DNA from 4 places in the Antricoccus suffuscus genome. Region 1 is predicted to be linked to each of the others. Evidence: riboswitches for the same ligand, from Rfam matches in the RefSeq annotation. Region 1 holds a riboswitch; each other region holds the start of a gene.
The links. A riboswitch is a leader RNA that binds a small molecule or an ion and turns the genes downstream of it on or off. The one in region 1 is predicted to bind cobalamin.

Region 1 (4,651 bases):
CCCCGGACGCCTCCGAAGGGATGCTGGTCGGGCCCGGGCCAAAGACTGCTTCCACCGCACGACGTGCGCGTCATGGGAAGCCTCCGGGCGTGGCCGAGGCGGTACGAGCGACGAAAACCGCCGTACACTCGGCGTTTGACCCCCCGCCGTCGATATCCGGCATGCCACCGGCCGTGCCGCCGACCCTCGACGCTCCCGCACATCCGGACTCACACGGAGCGGTCAGCACCGACCCCCCGCCGATCGACGCCGCCGTCGATCAGACCGCTCCCACCGACATCAACACCGCGTCCGGCGCCTCAGACGTGCCGGCGCGCCCCCGGGCAAAGCCACCGGTTCGCAAGTATGCCAAGGATTCCGGCGTCGACCTAGCCGCCTGCACGCCTACCGGACCGGGCAATGTCGTGACTCGCGCGGACGTTGACAACTACCTGGCGATGTCCGCCGCCGCGGCGTCCTCGCCTGCTGCTGCGACGATCCACGCCGCTCCCGCGGCCGCGACGCCGACCGGCCGCGAGGAACGCATTCCGGTGAAAGGCATCCGCAAGGCTACCGCGCAGGCGATGGTGAGCAGCGCGTTTACCGCGCCGCATGTCACCGAGTGGATCACGATCGACGTCACGCCCATGATGAAGCTGCGCAAGAAGCTCGCTGCGGATCCGACGTACTCCGGCGTGAAGTTGAGCCCGCTGGTCTTCGTGGCAAAGGCGGTGCTGATGGGGCTGCGGAAGTACCCGATGGTCAACTCCGCGTGGGACGAGCCTGCGCAGGAGATTGTCGTCAAGCACTACGCCAATCTCGGCATCGCCGCGGCCACGCCTCGAGGGCTACTCGTGCCCAACATCAAGGACGCCGACCGATTGTCGCTCCGGGAACTCGCCGATGCGATTGCCACGCTGACAGCCACCGCTCGCGACGGCGGATCCACTGCGGCCGACCTGTCCGGCGGATCGTTTACCATCACCAACGTCGGAGTCTTCGGCGTCGACATGGGTACGCCGATCATCAACCCCGGCGAGGCGGCGATCCTCGCGTTCGGCACGATCCGTGAACAGCCGTGGGTGCACAAGGGCAAGGTCAAGGCGCGGCAGGTGACCACGCTCGGGCTGTCGTTCGATCACCGGATCATTGACGGCGAACTCGGCTCCCACTTCCTCGCCGATGTCGCCGCACTACTCACCGACCCGCGCACCGCGTTCATCATCTAGCGTCGATCCGCAATTGGCCCGCCGGCGTAACGCACGCCCTTCTGACATCACCTCAACGCTCGACCGGCCGCAGCACCGTGATCGACGCCGTTCTCCGGGACGACCACAACCGGCCGGTGCGCACGATGCAGGATCCCTCGCGAAATCGATCCGGTGACCAAGTGATTAAGCATGGCGCCAAGTCCTTGCTCTGGCTTGCCGACGATGATCATCAGCGCATCACGCTTTTCGCATGCGTCCACCAGCAGCCGCACCGGGCTACCCCGTCGCACGTCGTACGTCCATTTAGTTAGGCCGTGCGCACCAAGTACCTCCCGCGCGCTCTCTCGCTCGGCCGAAACTTCACGCTCTGCGCAGGCCTCCCAGTCCAGACCATCCGGATCGATCGGGTAGTCGTCGATACTAAGCACATGAACGATGTTGAGCTCTGCGTCGAGCCGGACGGCGAGCGCCGCGGCGAAGTCAAGCGCGGCGCCGCTGGCAGGGTGCTCGTCGTACCCGACAACTATGTTCACCGCGTCCTCCTCCCACGAGTGAAGGGGTGGGAGCCATCAGTCCGCAGACAGGCCCGATGGACATCCATCGCTTTTCACAGCGTAACCCCCGGATCGGAGCTTGAACGTCGCCTGCACGCGCCGATCATGTCGGGTTTCGCCGACGCCATATGCCCAGACGCGACGTTTAGTTGCACCTAGATGTCAATCGCGACCTGGTTGATACCGGTCAGCGTGGATCGCGTCATGTAAGGGTCGTTTCTGCCGCCAGCCCAGCCGTTCAAGATCGGGTTTTTCCTGGACTCGCGACACCGGGCCGACGCACAGCCAGGCAACCGGCCGGACTGAGGTGGGTATTCCCAGCAGCTCCTGCAAGAAGCTCTCGCGATAGAAGGAGACCCATCCGATCCCGAGAGACTCGGCGGTTGCGGCCAGCCAGAGATTCTGGATGCATAGGCAGACCGAGTACAGGCCGGCATCGGCGATCGCGTGGCGCCCGAGGACGTGCGGCCCGCCGCGGTCGGCATCGTAGGTCACGACGATCCCGAGGGTCGACTCCATAATCCCCTCGACTTTGATGCGCGAGAACGTCTCTCGCCGAGAGGGATCGAGGCTTTGGTCGAACACTTCGCGTTCGGACTCGACGTGTTGCTGGAACTGTCTTCTCATCTGCCGATCCCTTACGAGGATGAAGTCCCACGGCTGGCTGTGCCCGACGCTGGGCGCCGCATGAGCGGCCGCAAGGACGCGCTCTAAGGCGTCGGGCTGAATCGGCTCACCGTTGAATTCGCTACGCACGTCGCGGCGCCGATAGATGAGGTCGTAAAGATCGGATGATGGCATGTGGCTCCCGACAGTTATCCGCGTGATCGCAGCGAAGCGATGCGCGCGGCGGTGGAGCGAGGCCGGTCTTCGGACTTCCCGTCAACGTCAGTCGATCGCCTTCCCAAGTCCGAATCGGACTCAGTGGCTGCGCAAGCGCGAGATCGATGACTCCGGGTCACCGCAGCGGGCCCTGTGCCGGAGTCTCACCGGCTTCCCGATTCTCTCCGTTAGGAGCACCTCGCAGGCTTTGCCGCTGGGTACTCTACCCGGAGACCGGTCAGCAAGCGCGCGACGAGTTCCTGGGGTCGGCCGGACGTACGCCGATCCCGAGTCGTCGCCAGGGCTGCTTTTGCCGACGATCAAGCCAGAAGAAGCGGTCGACAAGGGGTGCTTGCGGGGCGCTAGAGTCGGGTATGCACGGTCAAGGGGGATCGACGCAACTGACGAAAGGTACTCGCATGCCGCTGTCTGACAAGCCACTCGAGAAGAAGTACGCCGACGTACTGGGACAACGGATGGCGTACGCCGAAGCCGGTACCGGCGACCCGATCGTGTTTCTGCATGGCAACCCGACCTCGTCGTACCTCTGGCGCAACGTCATCCCGCATCTGCAGTCACAGGGCCGGTGCATCGCGCCGGACCTGATCGGCATGGGCGACTCGGACAAGCTCCCGGACTCGGCGCCGGGCAGTTATCGTTTCGTCGACCATCGCCGTTACCTCGATGCCCTACTCGAGCAGCTCGGCGTGACCGAACGCGTCACTCTGGTCATCCACGACTGGGGCTCGGCGCTCGGGTTTGACTGGGCTAACCGTCATCGCGACGCGGTCAAGGGAATCGCCTATATGGAGGCGATCGTCCGCGAGGTCACCTGGGCAGACTGGCCAGAGGCCGCCCGCGGCATCTTCCAAGGATTCCGCTCCGACGCGGGCGAGAAGCTGATCATCGAGAAAAACATGTTCGTCGAGCGGGTGCTGCCTGCCTCGGTCCTGCGGACACTCACCGATGCCGAGATGGACGTCTACCGGGCGCCGTATGTGAATCCGGGCGAGGATCGCCGACCGACGCTGACGTGGCCGCGGGAAATCCCGATCGAAGGCGAGCCATCCGACGTGTGCGCGATCGTGGGCGACTACAGCTCTTGGCTCGCGTCGAGCGAGGTACCCAAGCTCTTTGTGAACGCCGACCCCGGGTCGATCCTGACCGGGCCGCAGCGGGAGTTCGCCCGCACCTGGCCCAACCAGCGCGAAGTCACCGTCGCCGGCAACCACTTCATCCAGGAAGACTCCCCAGATGAGATCGGGGCGGCGATCGCCGACTGGTACGCCGGCCTCTAGAACGGCCTCGAGCCGTTAGGCAGCTACCGCTTTCTTGTCGGACGACGCGTTGCGGGTGTGACGAAGCGTCGACAGCGGTCAGGAGACGCCGCGAAGCAGCGCGTCACGGTGATCGGGGTGCGCGATCGCGACCAGCCGCTCGATCCGCTGTTCGATCGTCGCGGCCCGCAGGTCGGCGACGCCGTACTCGGTGACAAACAAGTCAGCGTTGGAGCGCGGCGTCGTGACGATGCCGGTCGCGATGCGCGAGACGATCCGCGACAGTTTGCCTTTGGCGGCGGTGGCGGGAAACGCAATCACCGACCGGCCGCGTTCTGAGGACATCGCGGCCTGCGTGAAGTCGACCTGCCCGCCGACGCCGCCGGCGTACTTATCGCCCATCATCTCGGCGTTGACCTGACCGGTGAGGTCCATCTCGATCGCACTGTTGATCGCCCACAGGTCTGGAAACTGAGCCAATACGGCAGGCGAGTGAGTGTGCTCCAGGGACCGCACGCCGAGGGCCTTGTTCTGGTGCGCCCATTTCACGAGCCGTTCGGTGCCAAATGCGAGGCCGGTCGTCGTAACGCCAGTATCAATTGGCTTGCGCGCATTGGTCACCACGCCCGCTTCAATCAGGTCGACTACCGTATCGCCGATCATCCCGGAGTGGATGCCTAGGTCGCGCCTGTCTGTCAGCGCCGCGCAGAGCGCCTCCGGGATCGCGCCGATCCCCAGTTGCAGCGTCGCGCCATCCGGGATGAGCTCGGCGACATTGCGCGCGACCGCAGACGCTTCTGGGCTCGGC
Region 2 (4,651 bases), on a different contig from region 1:
CTCCATGTACGGCGCCGACCGGGCCTCGAGGATCGAGGCGCGCAGCACCCGAGTCCAGTAGCCGGCCGAACCCAGCGCCAGGGTCAGCGCCGGCCATCCGACCGTGCGCCACGAGCCGTCCGAGATGATCACACCCAGGTCGAGTTTGAGCACGAGGATATTGAGCACGAACAGCCCTACGAGGAACCCGGGCACGATCACCATCGCGAGACTGACCACCCGCACAACGGAGTCCGGCCACCGTCGCGGTGCCGCAGCGGCGATGGTCCCCATGACGACGGCCATCGCGATTGCCATACACATCGCCACGGTCGCGAGCCGCAGTGTTGCCGGCAACCGAGTCGCGAACTCTTCCATTACCGGTCGGCCCGACTTCCACGAAAGCCCGAAGTCTCCGTGTACGGCGGCCCAGAGCCAGTCAAGATATCGAACAACCGGATTGCCGTTGAGCCCGAGCTCGACGCGCATCGCGGCGATCTGGGCCGGGTCCGGCTCAAGGATTCCGCGTGCGTGCAGGATCCCGGTGGCTGGATCGCCCGGCGCCAATAGCAAGAGGCACCAGACAATAATGCTCGCGACCAACAACGTGGCGAGCGCGATCCCTACCCTCTTGCTAAGGGCGACCAGCACGTCACGAACCGGCGGTCGTCGATGCGTCTACCCACAGGTTCGCCGTCGGTACCTTGTAGTTCTTCCACTTCGGGCCGGCGACGACGCCCGGGACCCGCATGCCGAGGAAACCCATGTAAGCGCCGTCTCCCACCGCAGCTTGGATCTGCTTGAGGAGGTCATCGCGCTCGGTGGTGTCCATCGTGGTCGCCAACTTCGACACAAGAGCGTCGAGATTGGGATCGCTGATGCCGGAGTAGTTGCTTGGGCCGTCGGTGACGAAGTAGTTCTGCAGCGAGCTGATGGGATCGCCTGGGAAGGAGGTCGTCCCGTTACCGACGATCGCGGCGTTCCATTTGACCGACGGGTCCTGCATCGCTTCGTCGGTGTCGGGCACCTGCTGGATCTCGACGCCGATCCCGGCGGTCTTCAGCTCCGACTGGACCGCGACGCCGAGGGTGCCCGAGTCGGGCTGCTGCGGATAGGTCAGGACGGTCAACGTCAGTGGATTACCGTCTTTGGCGTACATCCCGTCCGAGCCCTTGGCGTAACCGGCACCCGTGAGGAGCTTGTCGGTGGCCTTGGTGTCGGTCTTGAACATCGGCTCGTAGTACGCGGCCTTGGGCGAATACATCCCATTCGAGACTTCGTACAGCCCGTTCATGACGTCGTTCGCGATCTCCTTGTAGTTGATCGCCGACAATACGGCCTTCCGGACCTTCACGTCCGTCAACGGCCCGGTTTTCTGGTTGAGCTGGAATTGAAACGTCGGCCCTTTCGGCGTACCGGTGACCCAGTACGAGTCCTTGCGACCGTTCAGGTTTTTGGCCGCATCCGTCGGTGGATAGAGCGCGAGGTCCACTTCGCCTTTCTGTACGGCGAGAATCCGTGACTGGGCCTCTTCGATGAACTTGACGGTCACCGACTTCAGCGCTGGAGTGCCGCCCCAGTAGTCCGGGTCGGCCTTCATCGTCATCGTCTGGGTATCGAGCTTCTGTACGACGTACGGGCCGGTGTAGAGCTTGGCGTCGATGAGCTTCTGCGGGTCGCCCTTCGCCTTGAGGTAGGCGGGGAGGTCGAAGATCACGAACTTCGACTCATCGGCGAGCAAGAACGGAAGGTTTGGTGTCGGCTGCGGAGTCGTGAGCGTGACCTCTAGGTCGCCGGTGGGCTTGACGGTTGTACCGGCGATTGACTTCAGCCCAGCGACCTCGGACAACGAGTACTGCATGACGTCGGCCAGCGCCTTCGCGTCGAGTGGGTCGCCGTTCTGGAAATGCACCCCCTTGTTGAGGGTGAGCTTCCAGGTCAGGTCGTCGACGTTGTCGAGGCTCTTGAGGATCCATGGCTTGGGATCGGCGCCGAGGACGGGCCGCATGAGCAGCTCGCTCCACCCGAACTCGTTTCCCCAGAACCCGTTCTCAAGCGGGTCGACGTCGTCGATAGCGAACCCGGTCGCCAGCGTCAGCGTCGTGGGCTTCTCTCCCGAACCGGCCGCATCGCCGGTCGCACACGCGGCTAGACCGCCGACAAGTGCGGTTGTAACGAGGATCCCGATGATCCGACGGACAACTGTAACTACACGCATTGGAAGCGCCTTTCCAAGAACCTCGTGGAAGTACTGAAAAGTCGCGATCGGTCTCCTGGCTCGTAGCTGTCCGCTGGCGCGAACCGACACGTCACCTTCCCGGGGTTACCCAGTGGCTCCTGCAGCACGTGTGGAACGTGGAACAGCTGACGTGTCGTTGCAACTACTTACAGTGGCGAGGGCCGCTTCGGCATCACACCGAATTCCCGTACACCGCGACCGGCACACTGTACCGCAGCCGTTGCCGCCGGCACCCGCGGCTGCCTCAGATCTCGAAGTCCGCAGTAGTCACGGAACCGTCATAGGGTGTGTGGAGACCCGCTCGCGGGTTAGAGGTACGCCGCGGGCCTTTAGAGCCGGAGGTCATGATGGCGGAACAAGTCGTGGGGCCACAGAACGTCGCACAAAAGCTGATCAGCAGTCACCTAGTGTCTGGCGAGATGACGCCGGGCAGCGAGATTGGTCTGAAGATTGACCAGACCCTCACCCAGGACGCGACTGGCACGATGGTGATGTTGGAGCTCGAGGCACTCGGGCTGGACCGCATCCAGACGCAGCTTTCCGCGCAGTACGTCGACCACAACCTCCTGCAGACCGACGAGAAGAACCCGGAAGATCACCTATTTCTGCGTTCTGCTGCCCAGCGGTTCGGGCTCTGGTTTTCCAAGCCCGGCAACGGGGTGTCGCATCCGGTGCACCAGGCGCGGTTCGGCGTACCCGGTACGACGATGATCGGCTCGGACTCGCACACCCCGGCCGCTGGCGCGATCGGGATGCTGTCGATCGGCGTCGGCGGTCTCGAGGTCGCGATGGCGATGGCTGGAGACCCGCTATATATCCAGATGCCGGAAATTTGGGGCGTCGAGCTGACTGGTGAACTCCCGCCGTGGGTGTCGGCGAAGGACGTCATTCTCGAGATGCTTCGTCGGCACGACGTCAAGGGCGGCGTGGGCCGGATTGTGGAGTACTACGGTCCGGGTCTGGCCAATCTGACCGCGATGGACCGGCACGTCATCGCCAACATGGGCGCCGAGCTCGGCGCGACCACCACGGTCTTTCCGGGTGACGAGGCCGTGCGCGAATTCCTTACGTCGCAAGATCGCGCGGGCGACTTCGTCGAGATCCTCGCCGACGAGGGTGCGACGTACGACGTCACCGAGAGTATCGATATGTCGACACTTGAGCCGCTCATCGCGAAGCCGTCGTCGCCGGGCAACGTCGTACCGGTGCGTGAGGTCGCCGGCGAAGAGGTGTTCCAGATCGTGGTCGGCTCCTCCGCTAACCCCGGACTGCGCGACTTTGCCGTGGTGGCAGAGATCTTGGAAGGCAAGCAGACTCACGATCAGGTGTCCGTCGATATAAACCCCACCTCCCGGGAGATCTTCGAGGACCTCGCGAAGGGTGGCTGGTTGTTTAAGCTGATCTCGTCTGGCGCGCGGATCCACCAGGCTGGCTGTATGGGATGTATCGGTATGGGCCAAGCGCCCGCGATCGGCCGCAACAGCCTGCGCACGGTGCCGCGCAACTTCCCCGGACGCTCAGGTACGGACGAAGACGCCGTCTGGCTCTGCTCGCCGGAGACTGCCGCTGCGGCCGCGCTGACGGGCGTCATTACCGATCCGCGGGACCTCGACATGGACTACCCGCGGCCGTCTCTTCCCAAGCAGGCCAGTGTTAATACCGCGATGCTCCTTCCGCCGCTGCCGGCCGAGGAGGCGGCGAAGGTCGAGCTAGTCAAGGGCGGCAACATCAAGTCGTTGCCGGACTTCGACCCGCTTCCCGATGACCTCGAAGTCCCGGTCATGCTGAAGGTCGGCGACAACATGTCGACCGACGGCATCATGCCTGCGGGCTCCCGCGTGTTGCCGTATCGCAGCAATATCCCGAAAATCTCCGAATTCGTCTACATCCAGGTTGACGACACGTATGCCAAACGTGCCGCGGCCGAGGACGGTGGGCACGCAATCATCGCAGGCGAGAACTACGGACAGGGCTCGTCGCGTGAGCACGCCGTACTCGCGCCTCGCTACCTCGGGCTACGCGTGGTCGTGACGAAGTCGTTCGCGCGGATTCACTGGCAGAATCTCGCCAACTTCGGCGTACTTGCGCTGGAGTTCGCCAACCCGAGCGACTACGACTCCATCGAGCAAGGGGACACCGTCAAGCTGACGGGTATTCCGGAGCAGCTCAAGGCTGGTAACAAGGTCATGGCCACGCTCGCGGGCCGAGAGGTAGAGCTACGGCACCGGCTCTCGCCACGCCAGGTCGAGATGGTGATCGCCGGCGGTCGCATTCCGCAGCGTCGTCAGAGCCTCGCCGGCTAGTCGGCGGAAGTGTCCGCTGAGTGTCCGTTAGTAGGAACGCGGCAGGCCGAGGACATGCTCGGATACGTAGTTCATGACCATCTCCTGTGAGACAGGAGCGATCTTCATGAGCCGCGACTCGGTCCAGTAG
Region 3 (4,651 bases), on a different contig from region 1:
TAAGGACACGCAGCCGTTGGTTCTCGATCTCGACGTACTCGCCGACCTCGAAGGCGTTGCAGGTATCGAGATGGATCGAGACCTCCTGGACACGCATCACGATCGGCGTGCCTCGGTCCTGATCAGGGAAGCTCGCCCTCGCAGCGTCGTACGCCGGCGCCCGGCAGCGCGTCCGCGCAGTCATGCTCGGCGTCGCTGACGCAAGTCAGCCCCAAGCACATAGCCAACCACTTTGCCGGCAACTCGCCTGCGTGGATCGGCCTCGATCAGGCATAGGGCATCGTGCAGTTAGTCTGACCCGATGCACACCTTGTTGCCTGCGCTGCTCGCGATTGGAGCGGCCATGCTCATGGCGTTGGGGACGGTCCTGCGGCAACGAGCCTCCCGCGCCGACGGCCGCATCACCGGGCGTTGGTGGATTGGCGCGTTGGTCGCATTTGGCGGCTTCGCGCTGCAGGCGGTCGCGCTGGGCCTGGGTGCGGTGTTGTTGGTGCAGCCGCTGATCGTGCTCTCTGTCCTGTTTGCCCTGCCCATCGACCACTTGCTGAATGGCGTCGCCGTGACGGCTCGCCAATGGCTCTGGGGAGTCCTGCTGGCAGCCGGAGTCGGTGCGTTCGTGGTCTTCGCGAGGCCCGTACCGGCGCGGATTGGGCCGCAGTGGTGGATCCTGGTCTTGGTGGTGTCCTTGTTATTGGGCGGGCTGGCCGCTGTCCTGGTGTACGCGGAGCGGTCCCCGCGAGCGCCGCGCGCGCTGATATACGGGACGGTCGCGGGTGCTCTCTTCGGGATCGTTGCGGTGCTGATTCACTCCATCGGTCAGGATTGGCAGCATCCGACCCGGGTGCTCGTCCACCCACCGCTGTACATGGTCGCGGTCGCAGGCCTGGCGGCGGTGTATTGCCAGCAGCGAGCGTTCGCCGCCGGTCGGGTGCAGGCATCATTTCCGGCCATGACGGTTGCCGAGCCGATCGTGGCCATGGTGCTAGGAATGGCGGTGCTCGGCGAGAAGCTCAATCGACACACCTGGGCGACCGCGGTAAGCCTGCTAGGGCTGGCACTCATGGTGACTGGTGTGCTGCGGTTGTCGCGGCTGTCCGCGGCGAAAACCAGGCAGTCTGAGGCACGCGCGGCCGAGACAGGCTGAGCGACAGGCGTTCCCGGTACGACGAGGCTCCCGATAATCCGGAAATGTCCTATCGATCGGGGTTCTTTGCCTCCCACGGGGTGCTGCGGTAGAGCGGTTCCCAGCCTGTGTCGCGAGCCATTTCCGCACGATCAGCGCGTCCGCCACCGCGCACACCGAGAAGCCGGTGAGCCCACAGCAGGTAGGCCACGACCGCGAGATTGAGCGCCAGAGTGAGGGCCTTCAGGGGGCTCACGCTGATCGTCAGCTCGTGAATCTCGATGGGCAGCAGTACGACAACTTCGATAAGGGTGAGGTATTTAGCCCATCGCCGCGATCGCCACAGCCCCACGGCCTCGACGCCGTTGATCAGCGCGTACAGCGCGATGCCCGCGCCGTACAGGTAGAGCGTCTTGGTGGGTACGGCGAATAGCTGGTTGAGGTCGTGCAGGAGGCCATGGCGTGCCGAGCTGCTCAGCGGGCCGCCGAACGCGCCCTGAAGGCCGTTGAGGATTCGGAGATAACCACCGTGCAGATTCACCCGGTCCTGCGCGAACAGAAAGATGGACACCGCGACGGCCGCGAGCACTAAGAAATGAATGACGCGATCGGCTGCGATCAAGCGGAGCACGAACCTGTCGCGCAGTGGCCGGCCGCGCAATGGCGGCATCAGGGTGTCGTCGACTGCGTGCTTGCCCGAGCGGGGTGCGGGTACGTCGGCCTCGCGTAGCGGGACCCAGGCATCGCATCGCAAGCACCGCAACCACGTGAAGGCACCGCCCGGCTCGGCACGCGTCAGGAGGTCGACGTGACCGGTGGCCGCGGCGTCGACCGGTCCGAGCAGCTCGTGACTGTGGAGAGCGCAACCGAGCAGCTCATAATGCACACGGGGCCGCCGCGACGACTCTGCGCCTGGCGGCTGCGTCACCTGCGTCTCGACGTCATCGAAGACCATCGGCTGAGTTGTCTCAAAGCGTGTCTGAAGGTTGGTCGACAACGCTGACTTTCATGAACTGAAGATAGCGCTGACAGTCACACTGCAGCCTGGCCGAGGCCTTGCTCGCCGCATGCGGCGCAGGAGCGTCGGCGAGACCATGCCCGTGGCGGTCTCGACCGGTGGCAGCGATGCGTGATCCTTGCCCCGCTCTCGACCGGTTTGCCGTTTGATTGCTAGTGTCGTCGTATCGCGTATTGGTGTGAGGAAGCTGGTGTGATTCCAGCACGGTAGCGCCACTGTGAGCCTTGTCGCACCTGCGGCGGGCAAGTCAGACACTTTGCCATCACGCGGCCACATTTCAACGAGGGACGCATCATCCCCGAAGGAGGCATTCTCATGGCCAACATTTCGGCTCCGATCGTCGGCGCCACCCCAATCGTCATCCCGATATCCCACGCGGTGCGCTGGATCATCGGCACCTTGATCGCGGCGTTCGCGGTTTACTACTTCGTCGGAGTCGACCAGGGTGCGACGTCAGTTTTCGGCGCCGACACTCACATCCACGAGTTCGTCCACGACGCGCGCCACTTCCTCGGCTTTCCTTGCCACTGATTTTGCCGGTTAAGGACAACTTTATATGGATAAGTTCATTCTTCGTGGCGTGCTCAGTGGCGCGCTCGGCGGGCTAATTGCTTTTGTTTTCGCCCGTATCTTTGCCGAACCGCAGATCCAGGCAGCGATCGACTACGAAGAAGGTCGCGGCGCCGCCCAAGAAAAGCTCGACAAGGCGGCCGGCATAGCCGTCAGTGGCCATGAGCACGAGATCTTCAGCCGTACAATTCAGGCTAGTCTCGGCATCGGCGTCGGCATGATTCTGCTGGGCGCCGCACTCGGCGCAATTTTCGCTGTCGTGTTCGCCGTATGCCTCGGCCGGGTCGGCAAGCTGAAGGCCCGCTCGCTGGCACTTCTCCTTGCTGGTGGCGGGTTGGTCGGCTTCTACCTGGTGCCGTTCGTCAAGTACCCCGCCAATCCGCCGGCGGTCGGCAACGCAGACACGATAGGCGCGCGGACCGGGCTCTATCTGGCCATGGTCGTGTGCTCACTGCTGTTCCTGGTGCTGGCGGTGTTCCTTGGGCGCAAACTCCAGGCGCGCCTTGGCGCCTGGAGCGCCAGCCTGGTCTCCGGTGCTGCCTTTATCGTCGCTGTCGGCATCGTGATGCTGATCCTGCCTTCACTTGGCGAGCTGCCTGCCAACGTGGCCGCGTTCGGACATCACGCAACGGAGACTCCGCTGCCGCTGACCGATCCGGATGGCGCGATCGTCTACCCGGGATTCCCAGCAGATGTACTGGCAGACTTCCGGCTCTATTCGGTCGGCGCGCAAGTGATCATCTGGGGCACGATCGGCCTGGTATTTGCGCCGCTCGCCGACCGGTTGCTGACTCGACTCGGTACAACCGCCGCGACCAAGGCGACGGCCAACGCCTGAGCGGGAGACACTTGGTGTCGCTACAGTGACGGACGGCCTGCAAACTCTTGAAGCCTGCGGGCCGTTCTTCGCCGTCGAGAGGCATAAGCCGGGCGCCTCCCCGGTAGCGCCGTGGCGACCCATTCGCGACCTTGTCGACGGTGACGACGCACTTGGTGACCGTATTGCCGCCGTACGAAGCGTGCTCGCCACCTCCGCGCGGATTTCGGCAGAATCTGTCGAGCTTCGCGTCGCCGGGTCGGTGATGCAGCTCGGCGTGGTCGCCCGCCTGCTCTCACCCGTTCTCGGCTTTGCCGCGGCAGTGGGGCGCCAGCTTGTTTTCGACGTGGACAGCTGGTGGTGGCAGCCCGAACCTGGTGGCGCTTTCCCGCTGTCCTTGCCGAGCACGGCGTTCGTCGCGGGCCCCACGGACGCAGGCGGTGGGGTTCGGGCGCTCGATGAAGTGATCGCGGCGATCGTCGCCGAGACAAGAGCCGCCTGCGGTGTCTCCCAGGCTCTGTTATGGGGCAACGTCGCCTCCGCTATCAACGGGGCAGCGAGGATGGTTGCTTCCACGCGTCCAGATCTGTCCGATGCTGTTTACGCGCAGGCAGCGTCTGTCGCGCAACGCTTACGGCTCCACAGGTCGTCGACCGGGCCGTTCGGTCCTGAGTTCCGGCGACGCAGCTGCTGTCTGATCTACCGAACGGCTTCGTCTACGCCGCAGGCGATCTGCGGTGACTGTGTTTTTACCTAGCTACTCGTCATCCTCCAGGTCGCCTTCGACGTCGAGGTATAGCTGAGCGAGTTGAGACATGAGCTCTGGATCTGGTTGCTCCCAGAGCCCCCGGTCACTCGCCTCGGTGAGGCGCTCAATGATGCCGCGTAACGCCCACGGATTCGCGTGCCGCAGAAAGTCTTGATTGACCTTGTCCAGCGCGTATGTCTGCGCCAGTTGCTCGTACATCCAGTCCGTGACGACGCCAGCCGTCGCGTCGTACCCGAAGAGATAGTCGACGGTCGCGGCCAGCTCGAAGGCGCCCTTGTAGCCGTGCCGGCGCATCGCGGAGATCCAGCGCGGGTTGACGACCCTCGCCCGGAAGACGCGTGCCGTCTCCTCGGT
Region 4 (4,651 bases), on a different contig from region 1:
GATGACGAGCGCGATGAGGAGATTGAGGTAGCCCGGGCCGAGCAGGCCGACGATCGCGAGCGCGAGTACGAGGCTGGGGATGGCGAGGACGACGTCGATGATCCGGGAGATGACCCGATCCACCCAGCCATCTGAAAGTCCGGCCACCATCCCGACGAACAAGCTGACGGTCGACGAGCCGATGAGTACGACGAGCGCCGAGATCAGCGATAGCCGCAGACCGACGACGGTGCGCGCGAACTGGTCGCGGCCGTACTGATCGGTGCCGAGCCAAAACCGTCCGCTCGGCGGCTGAAGTTTGTCAGCGTAGTGCGGTTGATTAGGCGGAAACTTGGCGATGATCGGGCCGACGATCGCGATCACGACAACCGCGATGAACAGCCCGATTCCGATACGGACCGGCGTCGCCAGCCTCTGGCTCCTGGCTCGTGGCAGCGGCTTGATGCTCATGGTTGCACCCGGATCCGCCGGTCGATGAGCGCGGATAGAAGATCCGCGAGCACGCTGACGATCACATAACTTAGCGTCGCAAGTACGGTGAATGCCTGAATCACCGGCAGATCGCGGTTCTTGACGGACTCGACAATGAACGAGCCGAGGCCCGGCCACGTGAAGACCGTCTCGACGATGGCGGCCCCACCGATCAGGGCGGCGACTCCGACCGCCAGCGCGTGCAACGACGGCACGGCGCTGTTGGGAAGCGCGTGACGCCACACGATCCGCCACCGGGTCGCGCCGCGGGACCGCAGCACGTGCGCCGCCGACGTATCCATGAAGGTCAGGATGTTCGCCCTCAGCAACCGGGACCAGGAGTCGGCCAGACCGAGCGCAAGACACACCGCGGGCATCCATACCTGCGACCAGGAACCGTCCAGCGCCGCCTTGCCCTGGCCGAAGCCGATCACCAAGACCTGGATCAGCAGCAGCGCGACGACGAAGCTCGGCACGGACGCGGAAAGGAGCGCGACGGCCTGCGTGCCATAGTCCGGCCACCGGCCACGGCAGTACGCCGCCAGCACGCCCAGCGCGACCGCGAGTACGAATGCCAGCACCAACGCGACCACGGCGAGCCGCAGCGATGCCGGCAGCCTGGCGGCGAGTTCTTCGGAGACTGGTCGGCCCGACCGATACGACACGCCGAACGAACCGCGCACCGCATTCCAAAGCCAATGGAAGTACTGCACGACGACTGGCTGTTCCAGCCCGAGCCTGTCAGTCAGATCCGAGATCTGGCCCGGCGTCGGCTCCGGTATCCCTTGTGCGATCAGGATCAGCCGTGCGGGGGACCCCGGAGCCAACGGGAGTAGCGACCAGATCAGCACGCTCGCGCCCAGGAGCGTGATCACGGCCTCCAGTACTCGGCGGCGTACCAGTCGCAGGACTCGCATCGGACGTGGTGGCTATTTGCCGGTCTGGCTCGTGATGTGGCGCCGGACGCTGGAGACCTTGTAGTCAACCCAGGCCGGGCCGACGACGACGGTGAAGTACTTGTAGGTGCCCGCCACGACGTACGCCTCGTCTGCGACAAGGATCTTCTGCGCGTCCTTCAGGAGCTGGTCGCGTTTCGAATCGTCGAACTCACCACGAAGCTGGTCGCCGATTTTGTCAATGGTGGGGTTGGTTATCCCCTGCGCGTTCGAGGACCCGCCGGTGACCCACCGGACGAGATACGGCTGGATCGGGTCCGCGGTTCCGGACAACGACCCGCTCAGTGCGACAGACGACTCCCACGCATTAGGGCCCTTCTTTACCGCTGCGGAGTCCTCTGCATTGTTGATCTCTAGGTCGAATCCGGCCTTCGCCACCTGGTCTTTCATCGCGATCGCGACGTCGACCGTTTCAGGTCCCTGGGCCTGCGTCACGAATCGGACGGTCAGCTTCTGGCCGTCCTTTTCCCGGATACCGTCCGACCCGACCGTCCATCCGGCATCGTCGAGTAGCGACTTCGCCTTCTTCAGATCGAACTTCTGATTCTTGAGTGCGAAGGGCATCTCGGTCGGATATAGACTCTCCGCGGCCTTGAACTGTCCGTTGCCGACGTCGTCCGCGATGCCCTTGTAGTCAATGGCCTCGGTGAATGCCTTTCGCACGTTGACGTCGGTGAAGATCCCGGCTTTGAGGTTCATCTCGACCAAGAGAGACTGAAGCGCCAGCTTTGAGGAGAGCACGGCTGCCTCGGGATCGCCCTGCAGCTCAAGCTTCGCCGAGGTCGAGGGGTAGAAGGCCATATCCGCCTCACCGCTTTTGACTCCGGCGATACGTGCCTGTTCGTCGGGTACGACCTTGACGGTGATGCCCTTCAGCGGCGGCTTGCCTTCCCAATGCTTAGCGAATGGTTTCAGTTGGAGGTTGTCCGGATCCCAGGCAGTAATCTCGTACGGGCCGGAGTAGGCGCCCTTTCCGACGATCTTGCTGGAGTCACCGCCGGCGGCATCCATGACGCTCACGTCGTAAATCTGTAGCGAGTTGTCCCGGGCGGCGAGCGCCGCCGGGACCATCGCATTCGGTGCGGGCGTGGTCAGGATGACCTTGTCACCCTCGGCGATCACGGTGGTCGCGGTGTCCAGGTAGACCTGGGCGGCCTTCGACTTCGCGATCTGCCGGGTGAGTGCGGCAGCAACAGCCTCGGCGTCTACCGGATTGCCGTTCTGAAAGGTCACGCCATCGCGCAAGGTGACTACCCATCGGGTGTCGCCGTCGCGGGATACATCCTTGGCAAGCCACGGCTTTATGCTGCCATCGTCCTCGACTTGAAGGAGATTCTCGGCGACACCCCAGTCGAAGAGCCAGTTCGTGCCTGTACCGGCCGGATCGAGTCCCGCGATCGTGTAGGAGTTGTAGATCGTAAGAGTGCCGTCGCCTTTGGCCCGGAGCTCTTTCGCCGCGCTGGCGGATCCCTGGTTGCCGTCGCTCGATGCGCCCGCGGAACATCCGGTGACAATCAGCGCAACGATGAGTGTGAGTGTAGCGATTATCGTGGGCGATCGACGTGGTCCGTTGGTGCGCTGGTTTGGCCGTCCGGCAGTAAACCGGGTGCGGTGAGCTGACACTCGCATGTTCATCCTCGTGACGTTGACCTGAATGGGTGCAGGTGTCCTGGCTCCCGGATCAACGCGCGCCTTCGGCCTTCCAACCCAGGGAGGTCGTGACCGTACGTGAAGGTTTGCTACTCGGTGACAGTTGCGGGACAGCCCCGGATTCGCACCGGTGTTCCCTGCGCGTTAGAAGGTAGCACTCGGGAGCGCACGGCAATGCGATCAGGCGGCGCGGTGCGGACCGTGCGTGTCGCTGCGACCGCGATCGGGGTAAGGTCGCGATGCAGCTGGTTTGCCTCGCCGCGTCGTGCGGTAAAGCAAAGTAATAGGGAACCCGGTGAGAGTCCGGGACTGCCCCGCAGCGGTAATTGGGAACGAACGCCGTCAGACAAGCACTGGGCCATCCGGCCTGGGAAGCGATGGCAAGTAGGTGATCGAGGCCCGATCGAGCCCATGAGTCCGAACACCTGCCAGTTGTGCGCCCGACAGCCGTCGGGTGCCGATAGTGACCTCGAGGGCGGGTCATGGCGGCTACGGGAAATCGAAGGTTGTCGCGTGTTCGACACGCATGACCGATGCCGTCGCCGGCCGGTATCTGCTCTCGCGGTCACGTAGGACTCGCGAAGGAGAGTTCGGTATGACCGATCAGGCGACGAGCCAACCACCGATCAGTCAATCGACTGTGTATGGATACCCGCGGCAAGGCGAAGACCGCGAGCTGAAGAGAGCCGTCGAAGGTTACTGGGCGGGCGGGACCGCCGAGGACCTCCAGTCCGTCGCGCGTCACTTGCGCCAGCAGCGACTGACCGTCCTACGCAACGCCGGCATCGATGAAGTGCCGGTCAATGACTTCTCGTTGTACGACCACGTGCTCGACATGGCCGTCATGTTGGGCGCGATTCCCGAGCGTCATCGGCAGGCCGTGCCGGTCACCGATACCCCGACCTCGAAGCTCGATCGGTACTTCGCGATGGCCCGCGGTACGGCGGATGTCGCACCGATGGAGATGACGAAGTGGTTTGACACCAACTACCACTATCTCGTGCCCGAGCTGCGCGAGTCGACCGAGTTCGAGCTCGATGCATCAAAGCCGCTGGAGGAGCTTGCAGAAGCCCGGGAGCTGGGGTTGCGCGCGCGTCCGGTGATCCTGGGGCCGATCAGTTTCCTGCTCTTGTCGAAGGCGGCATCCGGTGCGCGCCAGGGGTTCGAGCCCCTTTCACTCGTCGACCGCCTCGCGCCAAAGTACGGCGAGCTGCTGCAGTTGCTGCACGACGCAGGGGCCGGGTGGGTGCAGCTCGACGAGCCCGTGCTCGTGACGGATCAGTCGCCGCAGGTACTCGCACAGGTAAGAGACGTGTACGCCGCGCTCGCGGCGGAGCAGGCGCGCCCGAAAATCGTGGTGGCGTCGTACTTCGAGCGGCTCGGCGATGCACTCGACGTACTCGCCAAATCGCCGGTCGAGGGCCTGGCGATCGACTTCACCGGACCTGCGGCCCAGAACCTCACCGACTTGGCGGCGATCGGCGGCATTCCCGGCAAACGTCTGATCGCCGGCGTCATCGACGGGCGGAACGTCTGGCTCGCAGATCTGCAGACCGCCCTGTCGGCCCTCGTTA

Region 2: another riboswitch for cobalamin. It lies ahead of CLV47_RS16325 (ABC transporter substrate-binding protein); the one in region 1 lies ahead of bluB (5,6-dimethylbenzimidazole synthase).
Region 3: another riboswitch for cobalamin. It lies ahead of CLV47_RS11095 (CbtB domain-containing protein); the one in region 1 lies ahead of bluB (5,6-dimethylbenzimidazole synthase).
Region 4: another riboswitch for cobalamin. It lies ahead of CLV47_RS16285 (ABC transporter substrate-binding protein); the one in region 1 lies ahead of bluB (5,6-dimethylbenzimidazole synthase).

The regions. Positions count from the first base shown of each region.
Region 1 is NZ_PVUE01000025.1:26,087-30,737, forward strand. Features, by position in the region: gene CLV47_RS20035 (dihydrolipoamide acetyltransferase family protein) at 1-1,208, shown strand, start outside; gene CLV47_RS20040 (universal stress protein) at 1,256-1,723, opposite strand; gene bluB (5,6-dimethylbenzimidazole synthase) at 1,907-2,545, opposite strand; cobalamin riboswitch at 2,589-2,783, opposite strand; gene CLV47_RS20050 (haloalkane dehalogenase) at 2,986-3,864, shown strand; gene CLV47_RS20055 (acetyl-CoA hydrolase/transferase family protein) at 3,943-4,651, opposite strand, start outside.
Region 2 is NZ_PVUE01000016.1:21,010-25,660, forward strand. Features, by position in the region: gene CLV47_RS16320 (ABC transporter permease) at 1-630, opposite strand, end outside; gene CLV47_RS16325 (ABC transporter substrate-binding protein) at 632-2,197, opposite strand; cobalamin riboswitch at 2,226-2,449, opposite strand; gene CLV47_RS16330 (aconitate hydratase) at 2,563-4,521, shown strand; gene CLV47_RS16335 (acyl-CoA dehydrogenase family protein) at 4,549-4,651, opposite strand, start outside.
Region 3 is NZ_PVUE01000008.1:84,705-89,355, forward strand. Features, by position in the region: gene CLV47_RS11080 (MFS transporter) at 1-199, shown strand, start outside; gene CLV47_RS11085 (DMT family transporter) at 302-1,144, shown strand; gene CLV47_RS11090 (DUF2127 domain-containing protein) at 1,194-2,078, opposite strand; cobalamin riboswitch at 2,275-2,418, shown strand; gene CLV47_RS11095 (CbtB domain-containing protein) at 2,457-2,672, shown strand; gene CLV47_RS11100 (CbtA family protein) at 2,698-3,549, shown strand; gene CLV47_RS11105 ((2Fe-2S)-binding protein) at 3,575-4,285, shown strand; gene cobN (cobaltochelatase subunit CobN) at 4,286-4,651, opposite strand, start outside.
Region 4 is NZ_PVUE01000016.1:9,808-14,458, forward strand. Features, by position in the region: gene CLV47_RS16275 (ABC transporter permease) at 1-450, opposite strand, end outside; gene CLV47_RS16280 (ABC transporter permease) at 447-1,388, opposite strand; gene CLV47_RS16285 (ABC transporter substrate-binding protein) at 1,401-3,056, opposite strand; cobalamin riboswitch at 3,090-3,216, opposite strand; cobalamin riboswitch at 3,307-3,524, shown strand; gene metE (5-methyltetrahydropteroyltriglutamate--homocysteine S-methyltransferase) at 3,673-4,651, shown strand, end outside.